2 regions of the Streptomyces sp. XH2 genome follow, and region 1 is predicted to be linked to the other one. Evidence: riboswitches for the same ligand, from Rfam matches in the RefSeq annotation. Region 1 holds a riboswitch; the other holds the start of a gene.
The links. Region 1 has a riboswitch for glycine ahead of gcvP (aminomethyl-transferring glycine dehydrogenase). Riboswitches for the same ligand answer to the same signal wherever they lie in the genome.
Positions count from the first base shown of each region.

Region 2: another riboswitch for glycine. It lies ahead of gcvT (glycine cleavage system aminomethyltransferase GcvT); the one in region 1 lies ahead of gcvP (aminomethyl-transferring glycine dehydrogenase).

Region 1 is NZ_JBMMMZ010000004.1:463,820-472,788, reverse strand. It holds gene ACOTKD_RS11565 (bifunctional nuclease family protein) at 1-351, shown strand, start outside; gene ACOTKD_RS11560 (MerR family transcriptional regulator) at 531-1,148, shown strand; gene ACOTKD_RS11555 (DNA polymerase IV) at 1,216-2,967, shown strand; partial or broken gene ACOTKD_RS11550 (PRC-barrel domain-containing protein) at 2,949-3,260, opposite strand; glycine riboswitch at 3,370-3,479, shown strand; glycine riboswitch at 3,481-3,605, shown strand; gene gcvP (aminomethyl-transferring glycine dehydrogenase) at 3,670-6,552, shown strand; gene ACOTKD_RS11540 (DUF5999 family protein) at 6,677-6,883, opposite strand; gene ACOTKD_RS11535 (hypothetical protein) at 7,194-7,781, opposite strand; gene ACOTKD_RS11530 (glutamate--cysteine ligase) at 8,287-8,969, shown strand, end outside.
Region 2 is NZ_JBMMMZ010000012.1:279,019-287,987, reverse strand. It holds gene ACOTKD_RS25220 (ABC transporter permease) at 1-572, opposite strand, end outside; gene ACOTKD_RS25215 (ABC transporter substrate-binding protein) at 722-2,497, opposite strand; gene ACOTKD_RS25210 (ABC transporter permease) at 2,627-3,625, opposite strand; gene ACOTKD_RS25205 (enhanced serine sensitivity protein SseB C-terminal domain-containing protein) at 3,929-4,669, opposite strand; gene ACOTKD_RS25200 (enhanced serine sensitivity protein SseB) at 4,816-5,619, opposite strand; gene ACOTKD_RS25195 (hypothetical protein) at 5,867-6,412, shown strand; gene ACOTKD_RS25190 (AAA family ATPase) at 6,443-7,111, opposite strand; glycine riboswitch at 7,276-7,383, shown strand; gene gcvT (glycine cleavage system aminomethyltransferase GcvT) at 7,532-8,647, shown strand; gene gcvH (glycine cleavage system protein GcvH) at 8,746-8,969, shown strand, end outside.

The sequences.
Region 1 (8,969 bases):
GCCATTGCCTTTGCCCAGCAGGGCATGGCCCCGGCCCGCCCGCTGACCCACGACCTTTTCAAGGACGTGCTGGAAGCGGTCGGCCAGCAGCTCACGGAGGTCCGCATCACGGACCTGCGCGAGGGTGTGTTCTACGCGGAGCTCGTCTTCGCCAGCGGCGTGGAGGTCAGCGCCCGGCCGTCCGACGCCATAGCGCTGGCCCTGCGCACCGGCACGCCGATCTACGGCAGCGACGGTGTGCTGGACGACGCCGGGATCGCCATCCCGGACGAGCAGGAGGACGAGGTCGAGAAGTTCCGCGAGTTCCTCGACCAGATCTCGCCGGAGGACTTCGGCAGCAGCAGCCAGTGACCCGGCCGGAGCGGCTCGCGACGGCCCGCCGCGGCGCATTCGACTAGCCTTTCCCGGCGCAGGGGCACGCAAAACCACTCTCTGGGTGATTATCACTCGGCGTGCCGAGTGTGGCGATCGTTGACGCACCCCTGGTGACTGCCTACCGTCGAGAGGGCAGGTCAAGGACGGAGGTCGGCGTGAGAAGCATGGGCGACGGGACGGCGGTCGGCAGTCCGTATCCGCTGTTCGGGGGAGCGGTCGAACAGGCACCCCGTCATGCGGGCCCGGCAGCGGCGGTCACCGCCCCGCGCGGGCCGGAGGCCGATCTCATCGGCTACCGAGGGCCGACGGCGTGCGCCGCGGCCGGCATCACCTACCGCCAGCTCGACTACTGGGCGCGTACGGGCCTGGTCGAGCCGAGCGTGCGGGGCGCGGTCGGGTCGGGCACCCAGCGGCTCTACAGCTTCCGGGACGTGGTCGTCCTCAAGATTGTGAAGCGGCTGCTGGACACCGGGGTCTCCCTGCAGAACATCCGCACGGCCGTCCAGCACCTGCGCTCGCGCGGCATGGCCGACCTGCCGCGGATGACGCTCATGAGCGACGGCGCGACGGTCTACGAGTGCACCTCGCCCGATGAGGTCGTCGACCTGCTCCAGGGCGGGCAGGGCGTCTTCGGGATCGCCGTGGGCGTCGTCTGGCGCGACGTCGAGAGCGCGCTGTCCCAGCTGCACGGCGAGCGCGTGGACACCGGCGAGACCCTCGTCCGCCCCAACCCCGCGGACGAGCTGGCGCGCCGCCGCAACCGCGTCGGCTGACCTGCGCGCCCGCGGCCCGCATCGCACGTGAGTGCGATTGTCAGTGGCATGCGGCAGCATCGGTGTCGTGAGAAGCGCGCCGACCATCCTGCATCTCGACATGGATGCCTTCTACGCTTCGGCCGAGCAGGCGGCCAAGCCCAGCCTGCGCGGAAAACCCGTGGTCGTGGGCGGGATCGGGCCGCGCGGCGTGGTGGCCACCGCGTCGTACGAGGCGCGGGTCTTCGGCATCCGCTCAGCGATGGCCACGGCGCAGGCCCGCAGGCTGTGCCCCAACGCCGCCTACCTCACCCCGCGGTTCTCGCTCTACCGCGACATCAGCGAGGTGGTCATGGGCCTGCTCCGCGCCCTGTCGCCGCTGGTGGAGCCGTTGAGCCTCGACGAGGCGTTCGTGGATCTGGAGGCGGGCGGCGTCGAGCCCACCCCCGCGGCCGTGCGCGCCGTCGGTGAGCGCCTGCGCCGGGACATCCGCGCGGCGACGGGCCTCAGCGGGTCGGTGGGGCTCGCCGCCTCCAAGATGCTCGCGAAGATCGCCTCCGAGGACGCCAAGCCCGACGGCCTGCTGCTCATCGAGCCGGGCACCGAGCTGGAGACGCTGTGGCCCATGTCCGTGCGCGTCATCCCGGGCGTCGGTCCCGCCACCGCCGAGACGCTGCGCCGGGCGGGCATCGCCACCGTCGCCGACACGGCGGAGGCGGGCGAGGCGGAGCTGGTGCGGCTCCTGGGCAAGGCCCACGGCGCGGGGCTGTACGCCCTGGCCACCGGCCATGACGACCGCCCCGTCGTCGCCGAGCGGGACGCCAAGTCCGTGTCCGTGGAGGACACCTTCGAGGAGGACCTGACCGACCGGACCCGGGTGCAGCTGGAGATCGCCCGGCTCGCCGACCGCTGCGTCCAGCGGCTGCGCGCGGCCGGCCGGTCGGGGCGCACCGTCGTCATCAAGGTGCGCAGCTACGACTTCTCCACGCTGACCCGCTCCGAGACCCTGCGCGGTCCGACGGACGACCCCGCGGTGGTCCGGGAGGCGGCGGCCCGGCTGATCGACGGCGTCGACACCACGACGGGGGTCCGGCTGCTCGGCGTCGGCGTCAGCGGCCTCGCCGACTACACCCAGGAGGATCTGTTCGCGCAGGCCGCGAGCGAGGCGTCCGCCGCGGCGGACGCCTCGGGCGGCGCTGAGCCGGCGCGGGGCTCCGGCGACGAGCCGGGGGAGGGCGCAGGCGTGGTGGAGCGGCCGCGGCGGTGGCTGCCGGGCCTGGACGTGCGGCATGCCGAGTACGGGGCGGGGTGGGTGCAGGGCAGCGGGGTCGGGCGGGTCACGGTCCGCTTCGAGACGCCCTGGTCGGAGCCGGGCCGGGTACGGACGTTCGCCGTCGACGACCCGGATCTGGAGCCGGGGGAGCCGCTCCCTCTCGTGAGGGAGGCCCGGCCGGACGGGGACGCGGCGTGTCCGGACCCGCCCGCGGCTCAGGTGAGGGAGGCCGACCCGGGTCCAGGGCCGTCGGAATCCGCCGCACCGGAAGACGTACCGGAGCCGCCCGGCCCGGCCTCCCCGAAGCCCGGCCCGGCGACGAACGCCGCCGCGGCCGGCCCCGCGCCTGAGCCCGATCCCGGGCCCGCACTCGACTCCGGAGCGGTCTCGGGACCCGTAGCCGACCCGGTGCCGGGGGAAGGTCCGGGACCCCCGGCCGACCCGGGATCCCCGGCCGGGCCAGCGCCCGGCCCCGTGGCCGGCGCTTCGGGGAGTGCCTCCGGGGCCGGCGCCTCTCCCGGCCCCGCCGCCGGTTCCCGCCCCGTGCCCGGGATCGCCAGGCGGTAGTGGTGGTAGAGCTGCAGCTCCTGTTCCGGCGAGAGGTGGCGGCCGACGCCGAAGTCCGGGGCTTCCCTGATCAGCGCCCGGTCGTACGGGGTGCGCAGGCCTTCCTCGGCGATCTCACCGGTCGCCAGGGGAATGAACGCGTCCCGCCGGAAGAAGCCGGTCCGTACCGCCGCCCACAGCGGTTCGCCGGTCGCGTCGTCGAGATAGACCTCGTCCACCGTGCCGATCTTCGTCCCGTCCCGGTCGAAGACCTTCCAGCCGATCAGGCTCCGGGGATCGATGTCGCTCTGCACGGTTTCCTCCCAGGATCGGCGCCTCCTCCCACCCAAAAACACAAAGCGGGAAGCGGCCACTCGGGAGATCCGGCGGGAAACATGCGCTGGTAGTCTGGCGAGTGGCCGCAGAATCCGTGCGGGAGAGTCCTCCGGGAGCCCGCCCAGCGGGGTCGGCGGAGGCGCCGAAGGAGCAAATCCTCCCCGGAATCTCTCAGGCACCCGTACCGCACGGACAAGGTCACTCTGGAAAGCAGGGCGGGCCCGGTCAGCCACAGCGCCGAAGCCCCTCCTCACCGACGGTGAAAGCCGGGCCGCGCGTGCCGCGGGCCGGTGAAGCTCTCAGGTTGAGATGACAGAGGGGGAGGCCGTCCGGGTACCCGCGCCGTGGTACCCCTCGCAGGTCGCAACGACCAGGAGGCCTCCGCAGATGACCGCCCACCGCATCGCCCTTTCCGACCTGGAGCGGGACACCCCGTTCGAGCGCCGCCACATAGGCCCTGACGGCGAGGCCCAGGCCAAGATGCTCGCCCAGGTCGGCTTCGGCTCGCTGGACGAGCTGACCGCCGCCGCCGTGCCGGAAGTGATCAAGAGCGTGGGGGCCCTGGCCCTGCCCGAGGCCCGCAGCGAGGCCGAGGTCCTCGCCGAGCTGCGCACGCTGGCCGGCCGCAACGAGGTCCTCGCCCCGATGATCGGCCTGGGCTACCACGGCACGTTCACCCCGCCGGTGATCCTGCGCAACGTCATGGAGAACCCCGCCTGGTACACGGCCTACACGCCGTACCAGCCGGAGATCTCCCAGGGCCGCCTGGAGGCCCTGCTCAACTTCCAGACCGTCGTCGCGGACCTGACCGGGCTGCCCACCTCCGGCGCCTCCCTCCTCGACGAGGGCACCGCCGCCGCCGAGGCCATGGCGCTGTCCCGCCGCGTCGGCAAGGTCAAGCAGGGCGTCTTCCTCATCGACGCCGACACCCTGCCGCAGACGATCGCCGTGATCGAGACGCGCGCCGAGCCGACGGGCGTCGAGGTCGTCGTCGCCGACCTGAGCGCGGGCATCCCCGACGAGATCGCCGAGCGCGGCGTCTTCGGCGTCCTCCTGCAGTACCCCGGCGCCTCCGGCGCCGTGCGCGACCCGCGCCCGGTCATCGAGCGCGCCCATGAGCTCGGCGCGATCGTCACCGTCGCCGCCGACCTGCTGGCCCTGACCCTGCTGACCTCGCCCGGCGAGCTCGGCGCGGACATCGCGGTCGGCACCACCCAGCGCTTCGGCGTGCCCATGGGTTTCGGTGGCCCGCACGCCGGCTTCATGGCCGTGCGCGAGCAGTTCGCCCGCAGCCTCCCCGGCCGCCTCGTCGGCGTCTCCGTCGACGCCGACGGCAACAAGGCCTACCGCCTGGCCCTGCAGACCCGTGAGCAGCACATCCGCCGCGAGAAGGCCACCAGCAACATCTGCACCGCGCAGGTGCTCCTCGCCGTCATGGCGGGCATGTACGCGGTCTACCACGGCCCCGAGGGCCTGGCCGCCATCGCCCGCCGCACCCACCGCTACGCCGCGATCCTCGCCGAGGGCCTGCGCGCCGGCGGTGTCGAGCTCGTCCACGGCTCCTACTTCGACACCCTGACCGCGCGCGTGCCCGGCCGGGCCGCCGAGGTCGTCGAGGCCGCCCGCGAGCGCGGCGTCAACCTGCGCCTGACCGACGCCGACCACGTGGGCATCGCCTGCGACGAGACCACCACCCGCGCCCACCTGGACTCCGTCTGGGCCGCGTTCGGCGTGGCGGGCGACGCCGAGGCGCTCGACGCGGTGGCCGCCGAGGCGCTCCCCGGGGCCCTCCTGCGCACCGGCGAGTACCTCACGCACCCGGTCTTCCACGAGCACCGCTCCGAGACGGCCATGCTGCGCTACCTGCGCCGCCTCGCCGACCGGGACTACGCCCTGGACCGCGGCATGATCCCGCTCGGCTCCTGCACGATGAAGCTCAACGCCACGACCGAGATGGAGCCGGTCACCTGGCCCGAGTTCGGTGCGCTCCACCCCTTCGCGCCGATCGGGCAGGCGCAGGGCTACGTCACGCTGATCACCGAGCTGGAGGAGCGGCTCGCCGAGGTCACCGGCTACGACAAGGTCTCCATCCAGCCGAACGCCGGCTCCCAGGGCGAGCTCGCCGGCCTGCTGGCCGTGCGCGCGTACCACCGCGCCAACGGCGACGAGCAGCGCACCATCTGTCTGATCCCGTCCTCGGCGCACGGCACCAACGCCGCCAGCGCCGTGATGGCCGGCATGAAGGTCGTCGTCGTCAAGACGGCCGACGACGGCGAGGTCGACGTCCAGGACCTGCGCGCCAAGATCGAGCAGTACCGCGACGAGCTGGCCGTCCTGATGATCACGTACCCGTCGACGCACGGCGTCTTCGAGGAGCACGTCGCCGACATCTGCGCCGAGGTGCACGAGGCCGGCGGCCAGGTCTACGTGGACGGCGCCAACCTCAACGCCCTGGTGGGCCTGGCGAAGCCGGGCAAGTTCGGCGGCGACGTCTCGCACCTGAACCTGCACAAGACCTTCTGCATCCCGCACGGCGGCGGCGGTCCCGGCGTCGGCCCGGTCGCCGTCCGCGCGCACCTCGCCCCGTACCTGCCCAACCACCCGCTGCAGCCCACCGCCGGCCCGGAGACGGGCGTCGGCCCGATCTCGGCGGCGCCGTGGGGCTCGGCCGGCATCCTGCCGATCTCCTGGGCGTACGTCCGGCTGATGGGCGGCGAGGGCCTCAAGCGCGCCACGCAGGTGGCGGTCCTCGGCGCGAACTACATCGCCAAGCGCCTGGAGCCGCACTACCCCGTGCTCTACACCGGCCCGAACGGCCTGGTGGCGCACGAGTGCATCGTGGACCTGCGGCCGCTGACCAAGGCCACCGGCGTGAGCGTCGACGACGTCGCCAAGCGGCTGATCGACTACGGCTTCCACGCGCCGACCATGTCCTTCCCGGTGGCCGGCACCCTGATGATCGAGCCCACGGAGAGCGAGGACATCGCCGAGCTGGACCGTTTCTGCGAGGCGATGATCGCGATCCGCGCCGAGATCGAGAAGGTCGGCTCGGGGGAGTGGGGCAAGGACGACAACCCCCTGCGGAACGCCCCGCACACCGCCGCGTCCGTGACGGGCGCGTGGGAGCACGCGTACAGCCGCGAGGAGGCCGTCTTCCCCGCCGGGGTCTCCGCCGACAAGTACTGGCCGCCGGTGCGGCGCGTCGACGGCGCGTACGGCGACCGCAACCTCGTGTGCTCCTGCCCGCCGCTGGAGGACTACGACGGCTGATCAGGACGACGGGCCCCTGCCGAGGGGCCCGGACCTGACGGGGGCCGGTCCGGCGATCTCGCCGGGCCGGCCCCTTTGCGCGGATGCGGTGCCTTGCGTGCGGTGCTGATGCGGTGGTGCGAGCTCAGGCGGCCGTCACCACATTCCCCGGGTCCAGCGGCCGGTGCGGCGCGATGACGCGGCCGTCCGGCAGCAGCTCACCGGTGTCCTCGAAGTGCAGGACGCCGTTGCACAGCAGGCTCCAGCCCTGCTCCGGGTGGTGCGCCACGAGGTGCGCGGCTTCCCGGTCGGTGGAGTCGGCTGAGGGGCACGTGGGCTGGTGCTGGCACATGGGAGGGTTCTTTCGCTGCGATGTGGTGGCTGTCGTGCGGCTCGATTCGGTGTTCATGCCGCCCCCCGTTGGCGAATCGGTTGGTCGATACCAGTGTTGCCCTACGGGCGTGATTCCGCAGGGATTTCCCGGCAGCGCTCCTCACTCGTTGGAGACGCGTCACCCGTGCGGGCGGTTGCTCCCAACAGGACTGCCCGGACGGATGGTTGTGGGTGGCCGGTACGGGCTAGCCCAGGAGGATGAGCACACGTGTGCGCCCCGCGGCGGAGGCCACGGGGCGCGCGGACGGGAGGACGGCAGGGGAACCGGGTCAGGCCGGGGTCTTGAGCAGCGGCGCGGGCGTCAGGCGGAGCGTCAGGACCGGCAGCAGCTCGGCGAACCGGTGGGGGCGGTGCGCGGCGATGCCCGGCGGCGCGGGGGCGAGCGGCACCAGGAGGTCGCCGGGCCCGGGCAGCCCGGAGGAGGCGTCGGAGGTGACGTCCCCGTGCAGCCAGAGGGTGAGCATGTACAGCTCGGGCACGGACAGCAGCCGGGGCTGGTACGGGGTCGCCAGCGCCTCCGCCTGCCGCAGGGCGCGTTCCGTGGAGGCGAGGTAGGGGCCCTCGCAGAAGTGCGCGAACGCCCAGCCGTCCGCGGTCTGCACCGTCTCGCCCGCGGCCACCACCCGCTCGGTGCTGCGGATCAGGAACCGCCAGCCGGTGAGCCGGCTGCGCGGCGCGCCCCCGCGGCCCGTCACCTGCTCCAGCACGTGGACGGGCAGCGGGAGTTCGGGGGTCAGCGGCCCTTGCGCGGCCTTCAGCGACGGGGTGCGGGCCTCGCGCACGGCCGAGGGGGAACCGAGGGCGCTCAGAACGCTGCGCAGGGCGGGCGCAGGGGCAGGGGGGACATGCAGCGGCATGGTGGGTCGCCTCTCACTTCGGAGACACGTGGTGCTGGGCAGGGTGCGGACGACGCTGTCGGCGTGCGGGGTCAGAGGGGGGCCGGGACCTTACCGGCTGCCGGGGCCGGGCGCCTACTCTCCGCCTCGTCCCCGAAGTTTATACGACACGTGTTCACATGGTGTTTCGGCTAGCTGTCGCCGGTATTTCGGGCAAGGGGATATCAGGGCCCCGTCAGGGGGTGATTTCGGTGATTCTGTGCCATGGCCGGGCACGCCACCTCGTATTATTCCCCGAGCAGGGTAGGCCGAATCTCGTCGGTGTTTATCACCAGCGCTATCGCGGGTGCTATAGGCAATGTCCCGACGGCCCGTCATGCCCACGGAATGTGCCACCGGATGCGTTGCCGAGAGCGTAGCGGGTATGTGGTGCCGACGGGGCGTTATCGATCACATTGGCTGGGCATCATCGACCGTGACGCGAGCCGCCGGCGCCGCGGCGACCCATGTGAGGAGGGACCCTGCAATGGGGGACAAGGTCGTGGCCGGGGGCATCGGCCTCGCCGACCGGCAGCGCCACCGGGCAAAGCTCCGGCAGTGCCTGGAAGCACTGGCGAGACTGCTGGAAGAGAAGCGTTTCGACCGTCCCAGGAATCTCATGGGCCTGGAGATCGAGCTGAATCTCGCGGGGGCCGACGGGATGCCGAGCATGGTGAACGCCGAAGTGCTGGAACGTATCGCCAGCGGTGATTTCCAGACCGAACTCGGCCGGTTCAACCTGGAAGTGAACATTGTCCCGCACCGGCTCTCCGGAAGCGTCCTCGACCAGCTTGCCGAAGAGTTGCGCACCACCCTCCACTATGCCGACCGCAAAGCCATGGAAGTCGATTCCGGGGTCGTGATGATCGGTATTCTGCCGACCTTGGAGGACCATCACCTGGTCTCGGCGAACCTCTCCGCCGAGGATCGCTACGCGATGCTGAACGCCCAGCTCATGGCCGCGCGGGGCGAGCATTTCACGATCGACATCGAGGGCGTCGAACGGCTCACCTGCACCGCCGAGTCGATCACCCCCGAAGCCGCCTGCACGTCGGTGCAGTTGCATCTGCAGGTGACGCCGGGGCGGTTCGCCGCCGTGTGGAACTCCGCGCAGGCCGTCGCGGCCGCCCAGATCGCCGTGGGCGCCAACTCGCCCTTCCTCTTCGGCCG
Region 2 (8,969 bases), on a different contig from region 1:
TCGTCCGCGAAGGACGTGTACTCGCCGCCGACCCAGCCGAGCTTGTACTTGAAGACCGCGAGCGAGAGCAGGGCGGTGAAGTAGATCGGCAGGGAGACGCCGCCGAGCGCCACGGTCATGGCGGTGCGGTCCCAGACGGTGCCGCGCTTGAGGGCGGAGACGACGCCGGTCAGGACGCCGCCGGTGACCCACAGCACGCAGGCGCCGCCGGCCAGGGAGAGGGTGACGGGCAGCCGGCTCGTCAGCTCGGGCCAGATGGGGCTCTCGTGCTTGAACGAGTAGCCGAAGCAGGGCGCCGGGCAGTGGACGGTGTCGTTCGCGCTGGCGTAGTCCCGGCCGGCGAAGATCCCGCTGACGAAGTTCCAGAACTGCTCCAGGATCGGCTTGCCGAGTCCCAGCTTCTCGCGGACGCCCTCGATGGCCGCCGGATCGGCCTGTTTGCCGATGTACATCAGCGCGGGGTCGGCCCCGGTGAACTTCGGGATCGCGAAGAAGATGCCGAAGGTCACGAGGATGACCACGAGCAGCATCACGATGACGGCGAACAGCCGCCTGACGATGTAAGCGAACACTGCGGTCGGCCCGGCGGCGGCCCGGAGGCGCCCCCCTGGGGAAGAGGGGGGCGTCCCCGGCCGTCGCGCTCGGCCCTCACCTGCCCTTCGGACCTAGCGGCGGGTGCGCCGGCGGAGCGGACGGGATGTCACGGCCGTGACGGGCGCGATCACTTGACGACGCCCAGCGAGGCGTAGTCGTAGCGGCCGTTGTAGGCGTCGGCCGTGTAGACGTTGGTCAGCCGGGAGCTGCGCCAGATGATGTTCTTCTCGTAGGTGAAGGGCAGGTACCAGGCGCCCTCCATGACCTTCTTGTTGGCCTCCTGGTAGATCTTCCCGGCCTTCTCCACGTCGGTCTCCGCGATGGCCTCGTCGAAGGTCTTGTTGATCGCGGGGTCGTTGAGCTCGGGGTAGTTCTGGTTGCCGCTCTCCTGGACGAAGCGGCCGTCGGCGATCGGCTGGAGGAAGCCCTGGCCGCTGGGGAAGTCGGAGCCCCAGCCCATGATGATGATGCCGTAGCCCTTGGCCTTGACGTTCGAGGGCGAGCCGATGATGCCGGTGGACTGCGCGCCGTCGTACTTGTCGATCTGCGCGTCGATGCCGATGGCCTTCAGGGACGCCTGGAGCGACTCGGCGGTGGCGACCTCCTGCATCTTGTTGTTGCGCACGGCGATCGTCGTCTTGAAGCCCTCGGGCTTGCCGCAGGCCTTCAGCTCCTCCTTGGCCTTGGCCACGTCGGGCTTGCCCTGCTTCATGTTGTACGGGTCGTAGCCGGGGTCGAAGCCCTTGACGGCCGGCGGCAGCATGCTGATGCCGATGTCGCCGCCCGCCTGGGGGCCGCCGCGCGCGGTCTGCAGCGAGGTGTGGTCGGCGCCGTAGATGACGGCCTTGCGGCAGTGCTCGTTGTCGAACGGGGCGACGGTCTTGGGGAAGGCCGCGTAGCGGATGAAGCCGGTCTGCGGGTTGTCGACGTTGCCCTTCTTCTCCTTGAGGGCCTTCTGCCGGCCCGCCGAGCCCATGCCGGTGGCGTTGATGTCGAGGTCGTAGTCGCCCTTGATCAGCCGGTTGTCCATGTCGTCGGCGTTGGTGATCAGCGTGACCGAGATCTTGTCCGGCAGGGCCTTGCGGACCTGGTCGGAGTCCTTGTTCCACTTGTCGTTGCGGACCAGTTCCAGGCCCTTGTTCGGGCTGTACGCGACCCACTTGTACGGCCCGTTGGAGAACGGCTTCTGGCCGTACCGCTCGGCGGTGTCCTTGTCCGGGCGGACCGGGGCCGCGGCGGGCATCGCGATCATCTGCAGGAAGTCGCCGTTGGGCTTGGGCAGTTTGAAGACGATCGTCTTCTCGTCCGGCGTCTCGATCGCCTTCAGCCCCAGCTTGTCCTTGCTCTCGTCCTTGTACGGGCCCTTGTACGTCTTCTCGGGGTCCAGGACCTGCATCAGCCAGGTGGGCCCGCCGGAGATCTTGTCGGTGGCCCAGGTGCGCTCGATGCCGTACTTGATCTGCTGGGCGGTGACGGGCTGCCCGTCCTCCCAGGTCACACCGGGCCGCAGGGTGAAGGTGTAGGTCTTCTTGTCCTCCGAGACCTTGCCGGTGTCGGTGGCCAGGTCCGGGACCAGGGTGGTGCTCCCGCCGCCCGCGGCCGGCTTCGGGGTGATCAGCGTGCGCGCGTAGTAGCGGGCGAAGTCCCACATGAATCCGTAGTAACCGCGCTGCGGGTCCCAGGAGTCGGCGTCCTGCGTGCCGATGAACTTCAGCTCGCCGCCCTTCTTCTCGGAGGCGCCCGCGACCTTGTCGACCGCGGCGTTGAAGCCCGCGCCCTTGCCGTCCCCGCTCTCCTTGCCGCTGCCGCCACCGCCGCCGCAGGCGGCCGTCGTGGCCAGGGCCGCGACCACGAGGGCCGCCCCGGCGGCGGACCTCCGCCTCGAATTCCGCTGTGTTCTCAAGGTGTCGCGACCTCCGTGATCGTCGCCGCCCGGGAACGGGCCGGCGGGTTTGCGGACGTGAGCCTCCTGACGGACCGACAGGGGCGGTGGGACACGAGCAGGACGGCGGGTGCGGGCCCCCGGCGCGCGCTAGCGCGACCCCTTGGGGTCCAAGGCGTCCCGGACACCGTCGCCGAAGAGGTTGAACGCGAGGACGGTGAGGAAGATGGCCAGACCCGGGATGATCATGAAGATCGGGTCCGCCTCGTAGTGGTCGACGGCCCTGGCGAGCATCTCGCCCCACGATGCCGTCGGGGGCTTGACTCCGGTACCGAGGAAGCTGAGGGCGGCCTCGGTGAGGACGTTGGTGGGGATCATCAGCGTGGTGTACACGGTGATCGGCGCGACCAGGTTGGGCAGCAGCTCGCGGAAGAGGATGTAGCCGCGGCCCGCGCCCAGGCTGCGCGCGGCCTCGACGTACTCCCGCTCCCTGAGCGAGAGGGTCTGGCCGCGCACGATGCGCCCGATGTAGGGCCAGCCGAAGAAGCCGATGACGGCGATCAGCACGCCCATGCGCACGCCCGAACCGGTCAGCCCCCACAGGGAGTCGGGGACCACGGACACCAGCGCGATGATGAACAGCAGCTGGGGGAAGGCCAGCAGGAGGTCCATGACCCGGCTGATCACGGCGTCGATCCAGCCGCCGAAGAAACCGGCGACGATGCCGAAGACGGTGCCGAGGAAGACCGCGACGACGGCGGACAGGAAGGCCACGAGGAGCGAGACCCGGGCCCCGTAGACGATGCGGCTGAAGACGTCGCGCCCGTTCACGGGCTCGACCCCGAAGAGGAAGTCCGAGCTGACGCCGCCCCAGGAGCCCTTGGGCGTGCTGAAGAGGGGGTCGATCTGGTCCTCGTGGAACTCGTTGGGCGGGTGGCCCAGGGCGCCCACGATCAGCGGGGCGAAGACCGCCACGAGGATGAGCAGCACCACGACGGTGCCGCCGGCCAGGGCGAACTTGTCGCGCTTCAGCCGGATCCAGGCGATCCGCCAGGGGGACCGGCCCTCGATCGCCGTGGCCGGCACGTCGGCGGCGACGTCGACGGCAGCGGTCTGCGCCGCGTCCGTGTCGTGCAGTGGTGCCGTCATCGTCTGGTGGACCCCCCTCGGCCGGCACTCGCCGGCCCAACGCCGCCGCGCATGCGGCTGATTCACATCACTGGTGCGAATGGTGCGATGGTGCGAGAAGTTGCGGGACGTGCACGCGGAGCAGGTCGTACGCAGGACCCGGAGTCCTTGTGGCGGGAGTCTTCAACGGCCCCGCGATCACCCGCCAGACCTGGTCGGCAAAGGATGCGCAACCGTGATGTGTGCAGGGGAGTTCCGTTATACGGACAACCGTGATCGGCCTACGGGGCGCCGGGCGGGCGGCGGAGCCCCGCCGGGCACCCGTCAGTAGGCCCCGGTCTGCGGAGGGTACCCGTAACCGGAAGGAGCGGCGGGCGCGCCGTGGGCGTCGCGGTCGTAGAACGGGCGGGCGTTGGCGCGCATCCACATCGCGACGGGGTCGTGCTCGTCCGACATCGCGACCGTGGACACCGGCAGGCCGTCCGGCACCGCGCCGATCGACTGCTGCATCATCAGCCGCACGGACTCCACCGACCCCGGCGAGGTGTCGTAGAGGTCCAGGCCGATGGCCAGGTACGCGCTGCCGAGGGCGGGCTGCACCCAGGCGCGGCGCAGCGAGCGCACCGCGGGGGTGCGGTGGGCGTTCTGCCCGAGGAGGGCGTAGAACTGCGGGATCTCCACGCCGGGCTCGCTCAGCCGCAGCGGCCCGGCCGGCAGCCGGTCCAGGCCGCCGGCGATGCGGCGCAGGTCGAGCCACGGGATGCCGACGCCGCCGCCGGGCGCGTGCGGATTGAGCCACAGGCCCCAGCGGCCGGGGGAGAGCGCCTCGGCGACGGCGCGGCCGGAGATCACCTCGTGGGCGCGGTTCCAGCCGCTGGCGGCGAGCTCCTGGGCCGACGTCACGCACGGGGCGTAGCCGAGGCCTTCGACCTCCATGTTGCCGTACTGGGCGTCGGGCGAACCGGCCTGGCCGTGCCAGAGCAGCATCCAGACCCGGCCCTCGGCCAGCGAGCGCAGCAGTGCCTCGTACGCGTCGTACCGGCCGGGCGCCACTTGGCGCAGCATCTGCTCCACGCCGCTCTCCGCGCCCGCGCTCACCTGGGTCCGCCTCTTCTCTCGGCCTTGACTGCTGCTGCGACCCGGGGAGCGCCGGCGCGCCCCCGTGGTCGTCCGACCAGCTTACGAGCCCGCCGCGGCGGACAGGGGAGGAGTCACAGGTCGCGGTCGTAGAACGGGCGGACCCGGTCCCGCATCCAGTCGCCGACCGGGTCCCGTGCCACGTCCAGGAAGACCAGCTGGACGGGCCAGGGCACGGGCACGGAGCCGAGGGCGCGGCCGAGGGCGTCGTGCGCCGCGGTGCGGCTCTCCGGATCCGGCAGGTCCAGCTCGACGCCGACGAACAGCGCGGGGGCGGCGCCCTCGATGCTGGCGAGGGCGCGGCGGGCCGTCCGGACGGTGCGGGCGGCGGTGAACTCGAGGCCCGCGGCGGCCAGGAAGGCCGTCGGCTCGTCCTGCCAGTCGGGCTCGAAGAGCCGCACCCGGCCGCCGGTGGCGTCGCCGTCGAGGACGGTGCGGCCGGCCCGGCACAGCTCGGCGACGGCGGGCGGGGGCAGCGGGGCGCCCACGGAGCCCTCGGGGTTGACGACGATGCCCACCTGCGGGGGCAGGCCGCGGGCGAACTCGACGGCCGGGGCGACCGCGTACGGCATGCGCTCGCCCGCGACGCGCAGGAGCTCGCCCTCGGAGCTGAAGACGGGCACGAAGGCCGCGCCGTCGAGCTCCAGCGTGGGCACGTCGAGGTCGGGGCTGTCCTGGCCGCCGCCGGCCGGAAGCGGAATCCAGACGTGGCTGCGGCCGAGCGCCTCCACGATGCGGGGGCCCGCGCCGGGCACGCCCACGGAGGCGGCGAGCACCTCTTCGAGCTCGTTGGCGGGCCAGCCGGGCGCGCCGGCTGCGGGCGTGCCACTGCCGGCGGGGGCCGGGGCCCGGCCGCCGTGCTGCCCGGGGATGCTCATCTCGTCCAACTCGTCCAACGCCGTCCAACCACCGTCTCGACAAGGCCGCACCCGCACCCTAACGGCTGAACCCCCGGCCGCTCCCGCCGGCTGCCGAAATCGCCCGTGATGTCCCAGGTCAGGGCGGCCCGGACGGGCGGTCACCCACTCTTGTCACGGCACTGACCGTGGCCACCGGGTTGCGCAGGGCCACCACGCGTCCCACGGTGATCGGGAAGCCCCCACGACAGCCGAAGGGACCTCCAGCATGCGTGTCAACAAGTTCGCCGCATCGGCGATAGCCGTCGCCGCCTGCGGTTCCGTCGCCGTGGCCGTCGCGGGCCCCTCCCTCGCCGCCGTGAACGCCCCGGACCCCGACATGTCCGTGGTCGTGACCCCGTCCCGGGCGCCGAAGGCGGCGGTCCAGCAGCAGCTCGACGCCGTCGGGCAGCTGGGGGAGGCGCTCACCCTGCTCTCCCGGATCGGCAAGGAGGCGCAGTCGAAGACGCCGGACGTGGCCGCGCTCAAGGAGATGCAGCAGCGGCTGCAGGCGGCGACGGGGCGCCTCTCGGACTCCCTGAGGGCCACCCCGCCCGCCAGGGGACGCCCGGCGACGGACCCCGTGGGCGACGTCCACGACCTGCTGAAGAAGCTGGCGGCGGCGGTGCAGAAGCTCGTCGACGCGGTGGAGAAGAAGGACAGGGCGGGCGTCCAGACGGCGATCACGGAGGCCCTGGCCGTCGTGAAGGACCTCCTGTCCAGACTCCCCCTGACGGGCGACGGCATGCCCCTGCCGGTACCGCTGCCGCTGTAGGCGGCGGCCGCCCCGCCCGGGTGCCGGCCCCTACGTGAAGGCGATGTTCCGGAGCGCGTCCACCGCCCCGCGGTCCAGCAGGAGCACCGACGTCACCCCCGCCGGCGGCCGGCCCGCCGTGACCTCGGCGGTCAGCCGGGCCATCGCCCGCCGGTGCCGCCCGAAGGCGTGCGGCGAGACGCCCCGGCCTCGCTCCGCCTGCCCGGCCAGCGCCGTGCCCGGGGGCACGTCGAGGAGCAGGAGGTGGGCCGCCGCGCCCCGGCGGCGGGCGTCGCGCGCGACCCAGCGGCGCACCCACCCCCGCTGCCCGCAGTCGTGCACGACGACGCTCGCACCGGAGCGCAGGGCGCGCCGCAGCGCCGCGTAGTGGGCGAGCCGGGCGAACGGCCGGTACGCGCCGTAGGGGAGCCAGCCGGGCGCGCGCCGCTCCAACCGCTCGCGGGCGTCCTGGGAATCGACGCACCAGACGATCCCGTCCCATGCGTCGAGCGCGGCCACCGCGCGCCGGATGAGCGTCGACTTCCCGCTTCCGGGCAGGCCGGAGACGATCAGCAGGTCGCCCGCGGGGAAGCACAGCTCCCCGCGGCCCGCGCCGCCGCGCAGGTCCAGCACCCCGGCCCGGGGCCGTGCCGCGGGCGGAGGGCCGCCGCTCTCCGCCGCGGCCCCGCCCGCTGTCGGTGCTGTCGGTGCTGTTCCCATCGGTTCTGCCTCTCCCCCGGTCCGGTCACTGCCCGTCACCGGCCCCTACCCACGGAACGTAAAGGCAAGGTAATCGAATTCGAGGGGCGCCAGGCAGTCCGTATCGCGCTCGTACGTGCAATGATGTGCGCGCCAACTGCGTATCCAACTGCATACCGGCCGCTCGAATCCGCGCGGGAGAGTCCCAGGCTGCACGCGACGCCGTGTGCGCTGGGCGCCGAAGGAGCAAGTTCCTCCCTTGAATCTCTCAGGCCCCGTACCGCGCGGACGAGGCAGATCTGAAAAGCGGGCCGCACCGCGTGCGGCTCCACCCAAGGTGCAAGCCGGGCTCCCGCGTGTCGCGGTGGCTTCCGGTGAACCTCTCAGGTTCCGATGACAGATGGGGAGGACGTCCTCACTGCCATGTCCGGGAGCCCACACATGACCGACACTCCTCGCCGCACAGCCCTCGACGCCCTGCATCGCGAGCTCGGCGCGACCATGACCGACTTCGCCGGCTGGGACATGCCGCTGCGCTACGGCAGCGAGCGCGACGAGCACGTCGCGGTCCGCACCCGCGCGGGTCTCTTCGACCTCTCGCACATGGGCGAGATCACCGTGACCGGCCCGCAGGCCGCCGCCCTGCTGGACTACGCCCTGGTGGGCAACATAGGGAGCGTCGCCACCGGCCGCGCCCGCTACACGATGATCTGCCGCGAGGACGGCGGCATCCTCGACGACCTGATCGTCTACCGCCTCGCCGACACCGAGTACATGGTCGTGGCCAACGCCTCCAACGCGCAGACCGTGCTCGACGCGCTGACCGAGCGCGCCGCCGGCTTCGACGCGGAGGTCCGCGACGACCGCGACGCGTACGCCCTGCTCGCCGTCCAGGGCCCCGCGTCCCCGGGCATCCTGAAGTCGCTGACCGACGCCGACCTGGACGGCCTGAAGTACTACGCGGGCCTGCCCGGCACCGTCGCGGGCGTGCCGGCCCTCATCGCCCGCACCGGCTACACGGGTGAGGACGGCTTCGAGCTGTTCGTGGCCCCCGGCGACGCCGAGAAGCTGTGGAAGGCCCTCACGGAGGCGGGCGCGGACGCCGGCCTCGTGCCGTGCGGCCTCTCCTGCCGCGACACGCTGCGCCTGGAGGCGGGCATGCCGCTGTACGGGCACGAGCTGACGACCGCGACCACCCCGTTCGACGCGGGCCTGGGGCGGGTCGTGAAGTTCGAGAAGGAGGGCGACTTCGTGGGCCGCGCCGCGCTGCAGGCGGCCGCGGAGCGCGCCGAGGCGCGGCCGCCGCGCAAGCTCGTCGGGCTGATCGCCGAGGGCCGCCGCGTCCCGCGCGCCGGCTTCGCGGTGACGGCCGGCGGCGAGACCGTCGGCGAGGTCACCTCCGGCGCCCCCTCCCCCACGCTCGGCAAGCCGATCGCGATCGCCTACGTGGACGCGGCGCACGCCGCGCCCGGCACGCGGGGCGTGGCCGTGGACATCCGCGGCACCCACGAGCCGTACGAGGTCGTCGCCCTGCCCTTCTACAAGCGGCAGCGCTGATCGCCCGGGGATCTCCCGTAGATCATCCGGACCCCCTCCGTTCTCACCTGTCAAGACCCGTTGCACAAGCACTCACGCGCATCCAGGAGAATCTAGCCATGAGCAACCCCCAGCAGCTGCGCTACAGCAAGGAGCACGAGTGGCTGTCGGCCGCCGACGCGGACGGCGTGGCCACGGTCGGCATCACCGAGTTCGCCGCGAACGCGCTCGGTGACGTCGTCTTCGCCCAGCTCCCGGCCGTCGGTGACACCGTCACCGCGGGCGAGACCTGCGGCGAGCTGGAGTCGACCAAGTCGGTCAGCGACCTGTACTCCCCGGTGAC